Regions from separate parts of the Streptomyces sp. NPDC038200 genome, predicted to be linked through region 1. Evidence: riboswitches for the same ligand, from Rfam matches in the RefSeq annotation. Region 1 holds a riboswitch; each other region holds the start of a gene.
What was found. A riboswitch is a leader RNA that binds a small molecule or an ion and turns the genes downstream of it on or off. The one in region 1 is predicted to bind cyclic di-AMP.
Positions count from the first base shown of each region.

Region 2: linked by a shared signal. The riboswitch ahead of ACZ7KF_RS01980 (M23 family metallopeptidase) and the one ahead of ACZ7KF_RS32130 (transglycosylase SLT domain-containing protein) in region 1 are both predicted to bind cyclic di-AMP.
Region 3: linked by a shared signal. The riboswitch ahead of ACZ7KF_RS08185 (M23 family metallopeptidase) and the one ahead of ACZ7KF_RS32130 (transglycosylase SLT domain-containing protein) in region 1 are both predicted to bind cyclic di-AMP.
Region 4: linked by a shared signal. The riboswitch ahead of ACZ7KF_RS26680 (C40 family peptidase) and the one ahead of ACZ7KF_RS32130 (transglycosylase SLT domain-containing protein) in region 1 are both predicted to bind cyclic di-AMP.

Region 1 covers NZ_JBVJYH010000020.1:33,821-36,010, forward strand. The annotation lists gene ACZ7KF_RS32125 (polyprenyl synthetase family protein) at 1-333, opposite strand, end outside; cyclic di-AMP (ydaO/yuaA leader) riboswitch at 908-1,088, shown strand; gene ACZ7KF_RS32130 (transglycosylase SLT domain-containing protein) at 1,092-1,577, shown strand; gene ACZ7KF_RS32135 (HAD family hydrolase) at 1,633-2,190, opposite strand, start outside.
Region 2 covers NZ_JBVJYH010000001.1:469,763-471,952, reverse strand. The annotation lists gene ACZ7KF_RS01985 (M16 family metallopeptidase) at 1-862, shown strand, start outside; cyclic di-AMP (ydaO/yuaA leader) riboswitch at 1,073-1,235, shown strand; gene ACZ7KF_RS01980 (M23 family metallopeptidase) at 1,248-2,003, shown strand.
Region 3 covers NZ_JBVJYH010000003.1:172,474-174,663, reverse strand. The annotation lists gene ACZ7KF_RS08190 (alpha-galactosidase) at 1-640, shown strand, start outside; cyclic di-AMP (ydaO/yuaA leader) riboswitch at 955-1,106, shown strand; gene ACZ7KF_RS08185 (M23 family metallopeptidase) at 1,112-2,044, shown strand.
Region 4 covers NZ_JBVJYH010000014.1:172,560-174,749, forward strand. The annotation lists gene ACZ7KF_RS26670 (ATP-dependent Clp protease proteolytic subunit) at 1-182, shown strand, start outside; gene ACZ7KF_RS26675 (hypothetical protein) at 191-496, shown strand; cyclic di-AMP (ydaO/yuaA leader) riboswitch at 917-1,071, shown strand; gene ACZ7KF_RS26680 (C40 family peptidase) at 1,075-1,548, shown strand; gene ACZ7KF_RS26685 (hypothetical protein) at 1,694-1,975, shown strand; gene ACZ7KF_RS26690 (ATP-binding protein) at 1,972-2,190, opposite strand, start outside.

The sequences.
Region 1 (2,190 bases):
GGTGTTGGCGCTGTCCACGCCGCGCCGCACGGCGGCCTCGTCCATGACGTCGTCGTGGTACAGCGTGGCCAGGTGGGTCAGCTCCACGACCACGGCCGACGGCACGATGCCCGGCGCGTAGGGGTCGCCGAACTGGGCCGCGAGCATCACGAGCAGTGGCCGGAACCGCTTCCCGCCGGCCCGTACGAGGTGCTGGGCGGCCTCCGTGATGAACGGGACCTCGCTCTTGGTGGCATCGAGCAAGCCTTCCTCGACTGCCGCCAATCCGGCCTGGACATCGGCTTCCAGAGCCTGGTCCCGCACGCTCAGCCCGAACGGCCCGACGACGGTCACGAGGGGTCTCCTGTCTGCTGGTGTCTGCTGGCGATTACACGGTTTGTCGATAGGTCGCTGCCATCACTCAAGTCAGCGTATCCGGTCCTGTTTCGATCACCGATAGCGCCCACCGGTCCAGCCTGGGCGGTATCGCAGCATGACCGGCATGGTTTTGATCACATGGTAATACCGGACATTTATCGACTTAACAGTAATCCGAACGCTGTGTCGCGACCTCTCCACCCTCTCGCTTTCCCTGTCGGCCGCCCATGCAACAACAGGCACCACACCCCTGGTTCCACCACCACTCGGACTTCAGACATGAATCCCCTTAATCCCCCATGTCTGATTTGAAATGTTTTGCTATTTCGTGAGTTGGGTCACGCGCCCTCCGCGCGCACCCCGTCCACCGGACCCCCGGGACCCCTTGCGCCGTCGGCGAGTTGAGAGTTGGCAACCGCAAAGGATCAAGCACCTCATACCGCGTCGATCATGACCAAAAGGCACGTTGTATGAATCCAGTACTTGTTCCCGACATGTGCTCTCGCATACGTTCCGGCCGTCGGGCGGACGCCTAATCCTGCCGCCGCCCGCATACCCATCGACGAACTCATTCGTACGGCAGGAGCGGGGGACCCAGGTAAGTCGCTGCACCGGACGGCACACGCCGCACCGGAACGGCTCGGGGTGAAGCCGTGCCTCCCCGAGGCACGGCCGGGCACCTCCCCGCCCGAACCCGACAGCTCACCTCGTAGGCGCCGGAGAGGAACTTCCCCATGCCTGCTGCCGCTCAGCACCGCCGTACCCGGAACAGCCGCCTCGTCCGTACTCTCGTCGCCGCCGGCACCGGCGCCGCCGTCCTCGTCCTGCCGCTCATCGGCGCGACCACCGCCTCCGCGGCCCCCAGCGCCACCACGGCCGCCACCACCCCCGCCGGATACCCGAACAACCTCGACGGCTGGATCCGCGAGTCCCTCGCGATCATGGCCGAGAAGAAGATCCCGGGTACCTACAACGGCATCTACCGCAACGTCATACGCGAGTCCTCCGGCAACCCGGCCGCCATCAACCTCTGGGACTCCAACGCCGCCAAGGGCATCCCGTCCAAGGGCCTGCTCCAGGTCATCGACCCGACGTTCAACGCCTACCACGTGGCCGGCACCTCGTTCGACATCTACGACCCGGTCGCGAACATCACCGCCGCCTGCAACTACGCGGCCGCGCGGTACGGGTCGATCGACAACGTGTTCGGCGCCTACTGACCGGCCGGTCGCGGCAGGCCTGCCTGACGTCCCGGTCAGCCGGCCGACGTCCCGGTCAGCCGCTCGGGAACAGTCTTTCGAGGACGACGGCGATGCCGTCGTCCTCGTTCGACAAGGTGACCTCGTCCGCGACCGCCTTCAGTTCGGGATGAGCGTTGGCCATGGCGACGCCGTGCCCCGCCCAGTCGAACATCGGGATGTCGTTGGGCATGTCACCGAAGGCCAGCGCCTGTTCGGCGCCGATCCGCAGCCGTTCGGCGGCCAGCGCCAGCCCGGTCGCCTTCGTCACCCCGCTCGGCTGGAGCTCCACGGTGCCCGGCCCCGACATGGTGACCGTCGCCAGCGAGCCCACCGCCGCGCGCGCCACCGCCGCCAACTCGTCGTCGGACAGGTCGGCATGCCGCAGCAGCACCTTGCTGATGGGCGCGCACCACAGATCGTCCCGGCGCTCGACCCGCACCGCGGGCAGCGTCGGATGAGGCATCCGGTAGCCGGGCTCGATGAGCGTGAGCCCGTCCACACCGTCCTGGTCGACCGCCGCGTAGACCTGCCCCACCTCCGCCTCGATCTTGCCGAGCGCGGTCTCGGCCAGCTCCCGGTCCAGCCGGACCGA
Region 2 (2,190 bases), on a different contig from region 1:
CATGTCCCGTCCCCGCCAGGGCACCGAGGAGACGGTCGAGAAGATCGACGCGGCGGCCGTACGCGCCTTCTACGACCGCCATGTGCGGCCCGCCACGGCCACCGTGGTGGTCGTCGGCGACCTGACGGGCGTGGACCTGGACGCGCTGCTGGGGGACACCCTGGGCGCCTGGACCGGCACCCCGGGCGAGCCCCGGCCGGTGCCGCCGGTGACCGCCGACGACACCGGGCGCGTGGTCATCGTGGACCGGCCCGGCGCGGTCCAGACGCAGCTGCTCATCGGCCGGATCGGCCCCGACCGGCACGACCGGGTGTGGCCCGCCCAGGTGCTCGGCACGTACTGCCTCGGCGGCACCCTCACCTCCCGCCTGGACCGCGTCCTGCGCGAGGAGAAGGGCTACACCTACGGCGTGCGCTCCTTCGGGCAGGTCCTGCGGTCCGCGCCGGACGGCACGGGCGCGGCGATGCTCGCCATCAGCGGCTCCGTGGACACCCCGAACACGGGCCCGGCGCTGGACGACCTGTGGAAGGTGCTGCGCACCGTCGCGGCGGACGGCCTGACCGACGCCGAGCGGGACGTCGCCGTGCAGAACCTCGTCGGCGTGGCGCCGCTGAAGTTCGAGACGGCGGCCGCCGTCGCGAGCACGCTGGCCGACCAGGTCGAGCAGCATCTGCCCGACGACTTCCAGGCGACGCTCTACCGGCAACTGGCCGCCACGGGCACGGTGGAGGCCACCGCCGCCGTCGTGAACGCCTTCCCCGTGGACCGCCTGGTGACGGTCCTCGTCGGCGACGCGGCCCAGATCAAGGCACCGGTCGAGGCGCTCGGCATCGGTGAAGTGAGCGTGGTGTCGGCCGAGTAACGGCACGCGCGCACGGGGCCCTGGCGACCTACGGGTCGTCAGGGCCCCTGCTGTTCCACTCGTTCCTCCAGATGCCCGTTTTGCGGGAGAGGTTGCCTGTCTGCCCTGTGGGATGCGCTACAAAAAGCCGCTTGCGTTTGAGGATTGAAAGCGGGCCGCCGTAGCGTCATGCGGGCTGTTCGTCAGGCAGTGCGCCGCGCCCGCGGCACCGGACAGTCATCGCCGAGTCCCCGTACGGCGCGAGCCAGGGGAGCCGGGGACCCACGCAGTCCCTGGGGTGAATCGGGTGCCCGCGCGAGAGCGGGGGGACCCGTAGGAGACCTTCCTGCTCCGAACCCGTCAGCTAACCCGGTAGGCGAGAGGGAAGGAAAGGACCAGCCACTTCATGGCGTTCATGTGCGCCACCGGGAAGCACCGCAAGCCCGGCCGGGTCAAGCGGACCACCGCTCAGGCGGCCGGTATCGCGGCCCTCACCACCACGGGTGTGATCGGCACCCTCGCCGCCTCCCCGGCGCTCGCCGCCGAGAGCCCCGCGGAGCAGACCGGCCTCACCCCGGTCCTGGCCGCCACCGGCGACGTCGCCGAGGAGATCGACGCCCAGGCCGCCGCCCAGCAGCAGGCCGCCGAGCAGAAGGCGGCCGAGGAGGCCGCGGCGAAGGAAGCCGCCAGGCGGGCCCAGGAGGTGCGTGCGGCCAAGGCCCGCGCCGCCCGGGAGGCCGAGCGCAAGCGGCTCAACGCCTTCGTGGCCCCGATCGCGCACTCGTTCGTCTCCACGGCCTACCAGGCCAGTAGCTCCCTGTGGTCCTCCGGTTCGCACACCGGCATCGACTTCCACGCGGCCAGCGGCACGTCCGTGCACGCGGTGGGCTCCGGCACGGTCGTCTCCGCGGGCTGGGGCGGCGCGTACGGCAACCAGGTCGTGATCCGCATGGCCGACGGCATGTACACCCAGTACGGGCACCTGTCCTCGATCGGTGTCGCGGTGGGCCAGAAGATCGTCCCGGGCCAGCAGATCGGCCTGTCCGGCGCCACGGGCAACGTCACCGGCCCGCACCTCCACTTCGAGGCGCGCACGACCCCCGAGTACGGTTCGGACGTCGACCCCGTCGCCTATCTCCGCAACCACGGAGTGCACGTCTGACGCCCGACGCACGACCGTCCGAGGCCCCGGCTCGTCGAGCCGGGGCTTTCGCCGTTTTTCGAGGTGTCCGCCGGACCCGCTGTCCAAAAAATATCCACGGATTACGACCCGCCATCGGAAATTCCCGCTCATTGGAATAGAGTCACGGAACAGGCGTCCAGTGTCGGCGTTTCACGGGGATTAAGGC
Region 3 (2,190 bases), on a different contig from region 1:
GCTGCGGGCCGCCCACCCCCGGGTGGCCTTCGAATCCTGCTCGGGCGGCGGCGGGCGGATCGACCTCGGCGTGCTCAGCCGCACCGACCAGGTGTGGACCTCCGACAACACCGATCCGCTCGACCGGCTGGCCATCCAGCACGGCTTCACCCAGATCCACCCCGCCCGGGTGATGGCCGCCTGGGTCACCGACAGCCCCAACACCCAGCTCAACGGCCGGGTCAGCTCGCTGCGCTTCCGGTTCGTCAGCGCCATGGCGGGCGTGCTGGGAGTCGGCGGCGACCTGACGGAGTGGACTGCCGAGGAGCTGGCCGAGGCCCGGCGGTGGGTGGAGCTGTACAAGGAGATCCGGCCGGTCGTGCAGCACGGCGAGCTGTACCGGCTGCGGCCCCCGGAAGGTGGTCTGAGCGCCGTCCAGTACGTCCGGGGAGAGGAGACGGTCGTCCTGGCCTGGCTCCAGGCGCAGAGCCACGGCGAGCCGGTACCGGCGGTGCGGCTGCGCGGACTCGACCCGACAGCGTCGTACGCATGCCACGAAACGGGCGAAGTGCATCGAGGCGCGGTGCTGCTGCACCACGGGCTGCGCACGCGGCTCAAGGGTGACCTGGACGCGACGGTTCTTCGCCTACGCCGTCTCTAGGTATTCTGTCCAGTTTGGTCAACTTCGTTGCGACTCGCCACGGAATGCGGGGCCTTGGTGGGCGGGCTGGTGAGGAGCGTCATATCCGTGACGGTGCGTCGCACGTCATGTCCACGTAATACCGGTGCGGAGCAGGCGAATCGAGGGGATGGTGGGCCTTGAAGGCACGCTAGGTGACCGTGTGTTCCCGTATTCGATCACCCGAAACGCGCATCACGGGAACCCGCTGCTTGTTTCCGTGCGTCCTGCTCGCTTACGTTCGCCACCATTCCGGACGGAACGCCGAATCCTGCCGCCGCCCGGAGTCCCCACACACGTGACCCGCGCCGGCAGGAGCGGGGGACCCACCAGGTACGACTGCCTGTCCGGTCTCCGCGACAGGCAAGGGGGTGCAGCCGTGCCGCGCACGGCCGGGCAACTCCAGCCCGAACCCGACAGCTGACCTCGCAGGCGCCGGAGAGGAATTGCGCCATGCCCGCCAAGGGTAAGCACCGACGCCCCAAGACCCCGCGTTTTTCCCGCTCCATGGCAGTCGCCGGCACCGGTGGCGCCGCCCTCGCCCTCCCGCTCCTCGGGGCCACCGGAGCGCACGCCGCCACCCCCGCGCAGTCCGTACCCGGAAAGGCCGTGCGCTCCCTTCCGGAGACGGTCGAGAAGAGCGCCGCGCGTGCGGACGCCGGCGCTCGCACCTACACCGTGCGCAGCGGCGACTGCCTCTCGAAGATCGCCGACGAGCAGCACGTCGGCGGCGGCTGGCAGCGGCTCTACGAGGACAACCGGCGGACCGTCGGTGCCGACCCGTCGCTCATCCACCCGGGCCTGAAGCTCACCCTCGGCGGGCAGGCCGCGCCGACCCGCGCCGAGACCCCCGCCCCCCGGCACGCCCCCGCGGCCACGGCGTCCCCCCGGCCGGCCGCCGCCCAGCCCTCGCGGGCCGCCGGGTCCGCCCCGGCCTCCCGGCCGTCCGGGTCCGGCAACGCGCAGACCGCCACCGCCGGTTACACCCTCCCGGTGACCGGTGCCACCCTCGGCACCGGCTACCACGTGGCCGGCAGCATGTGGTCCAGCGGCCACCACACCGGCGTCGACTTCGTCGTGCCGGCCGGCACCCCCCTGAAGGCCGTCGCCGCGGGCACGGTCGTCTCCGCCGGCTGGGGCGGCGCGTACGGCAACCAGGTCGTCATCAAGCTGAACGACGGCTACTACGCCCAGTACGCCCACCTGTCGCAGCTGTCCGTCTCGGCCGGCCAGAGCGTGACCGCGGGCCGGCAGATCGGCCTGTCGGGCGCCACCGGCAATGTGACCGGCCCGCACCTGCACTTCGAGATCCGCACCACGCCGGATTACGGCTCGGACCTGGACCCGGTCGCCTACCTCCGCTCCCACGGCGTCGCGGTCGGCTGACGCCCGGCCCGGCGGCACCCCCCCGCCTGACGCGCTGCCGAAGGCCGGACCCCGTCCCGGGGTCCGGCCTTCGGTGTGTCCGCGTGCAACAGCCTGGAGAGTGACCGTATTCCTGCATTGGCAAATTCTTTAAGAGTGTCTCATCT
Region 4 (2,190 bases), on a different contig from region 1:
CCCGGATCCGCGCGCGGATGGAGGAGATGCTCGTCCGGCACACGGGGCGCACGGCCGGCCAGGTCCACGAGGATCTGGAGCGTGACCTGATCCTGGACGCACCCGGAGCGCTCGCGTACGGTCTGGTGGACGGCATCGTGCCGAGCCGCCGGGACACACCCGGCGCACCGGACGCGAGGTGAGCCCGCCCATGCTGCCGGAACTCCCACCGCTGCCCGCCCTGACCCGCGCCGAGGGCGAGTTGATCGACCGTTACCTGGAGGCGGTCGACCTGCTGGGCCGCGTCAACCCGGCCCGCCCGGGGGACACCTACCGCGGGCTGCGGGCGGCCCAGGCTCTGGTGCGCAAGGCGGCAGAGCTGCGGGACGCGCTCACACTGATGCATCAGCGGGGCGAGACGGAGCTGCACGGGGACACGCTGGCACGGGCGCTGCGGGTGCTGGACGGCGAGCGCCGGGCCGCTCGCGTCGCGCTCCCGCCGGACGGCGTCGCCTGAGGCGGACGCCCGTCCGGCCCGGCCGGGCCCGCGCGTCGACACGAGCCGTCGGGACCGGAGTTGAAACGACCCGAACGACGTACCACCGACCGGTGTACTTCCAGATCGTTTTCCGGGCCTCCCGAGTTGCGCGACGCGCGGGTCCGTGAGTCGTCGAGAAGGCGCAAAGTCGCAGGTCCGGCGCTACGTACGGGATCTGACGGCGGCTCGAACAGAGCAGTGTCCACCCGAACGGGTGAGTGGTGAGTAACGCCACAAATCCCCGATTCCGTTGGGATTTTCGGACAGTAGTGAGTCAAGATCCCTGTCTGACGACAAGCCCCCGCCACCGCGGCGGGGCGGTCCGGGCGGACGCCGAGTCCTGCCGCCGCCCGGATGACCGGTCGACAGGAGTGGATCGGCAGGAGTGGAGGACCCAAGCAAGGCGGGTCGCCGGAACGGATGCGCGTCTGTTCGAGACAGACGGACGTCAGGCTCCGAGCAGCCCTTGGGGTGAAGCCGCGGCAACGCGGCCGGGCTACTTCGCCAGCCCGAATCCGACAGGTCATCCTTCACAGGCGGCTGACGAAGGGTTGCGCATGACTGCGCTCAATCGTGTCCCGTCGCTGATGGCCCGGGCCGGCACGGCCTCGGCCCTCACCCTGGCCGCCGTGGGCGGCTCCATCGCCGTGCCCGGTCTCGCCACCGAGGCCTCGGCCGCGACGACAGCGACGAAAGCACTCCACATCGCGGCGTCCAAGAAGGGCGCGCCGTACTCGTGGGGTGCCACCGGACCGCGCCGGTTCGACTGCTCGGGGCTGACGCTCTACTCCTACAAGAAGGCCGGCAAGAAGCTGCCGCGCACCGCCGCCCAGCAGTACAACAAGACCCACCACATCTCCGCCCGCAGCCGCAAGGCGGGCGACCTGGTCTTCTTCCACTCGGGTTCCAGCGTCTACCACGTCGGCATCTACGCCGGCCACGGGAAGATCTGGCACGCCCCGAAGACCGGAGACGTGGTGAAGCTCCAGAAGATCTGGACGAAGAGCGTGTGGTACGGCCGGGTCAGCTGATCCGTCGTCAGTCCGGGAGCGGCTCCAGCAGCGGGGCCGCTCCCGGGGCCGTCAGCGTCACCCCGGTGCCCGCCTGAAGCCCACGGGCGGCCCGGGGCCGGCGCAGCCGCCTGCCCGGCCGGTGCAGGTGAAGTCGGCGACCGGCATGGCCGCGAGTCCCACCGCGGGTGCCGGTGAAGACGATGAGCTGTCCGTCCATGCCCTCAGGCTGCCGCCGTCGCTGAGCGCATTCCGCCGGGCGCGTCCGGACGTACGGCTCTCCGCGAGCGCACCGGTCGGGGTACGGCCTCTGGAGGGGGTACGCCGCACGGTCTCGGTGGCGTACCGCGCGGACGAGACGAACGACGGGACGAATCCGGCGGCGGACGCCTTCCGGGCGCTGCTGCGAGGGGCGTTCGGCCGGGTCCGGCGGGCCTCCGTGCGCTAGGTTTCCTGCTGTCCCGCCGTCACCGGTGCGGCCGGGATCGCCCAGGGGAGTTCGATCGAGACCGTCTTGCCGCCCTCGCGGGTGGGCCGGATCCGGAGTCTGCCGCCGCACTCCGCGGTGAGCCAGCGGATGATGACCATGCCGCGGCCGTTGTCCTGCTGGACCGCGGCGGGCAGTCTCTTCGGGAAGCGTGGATGACTGTCCGTGACACCGAT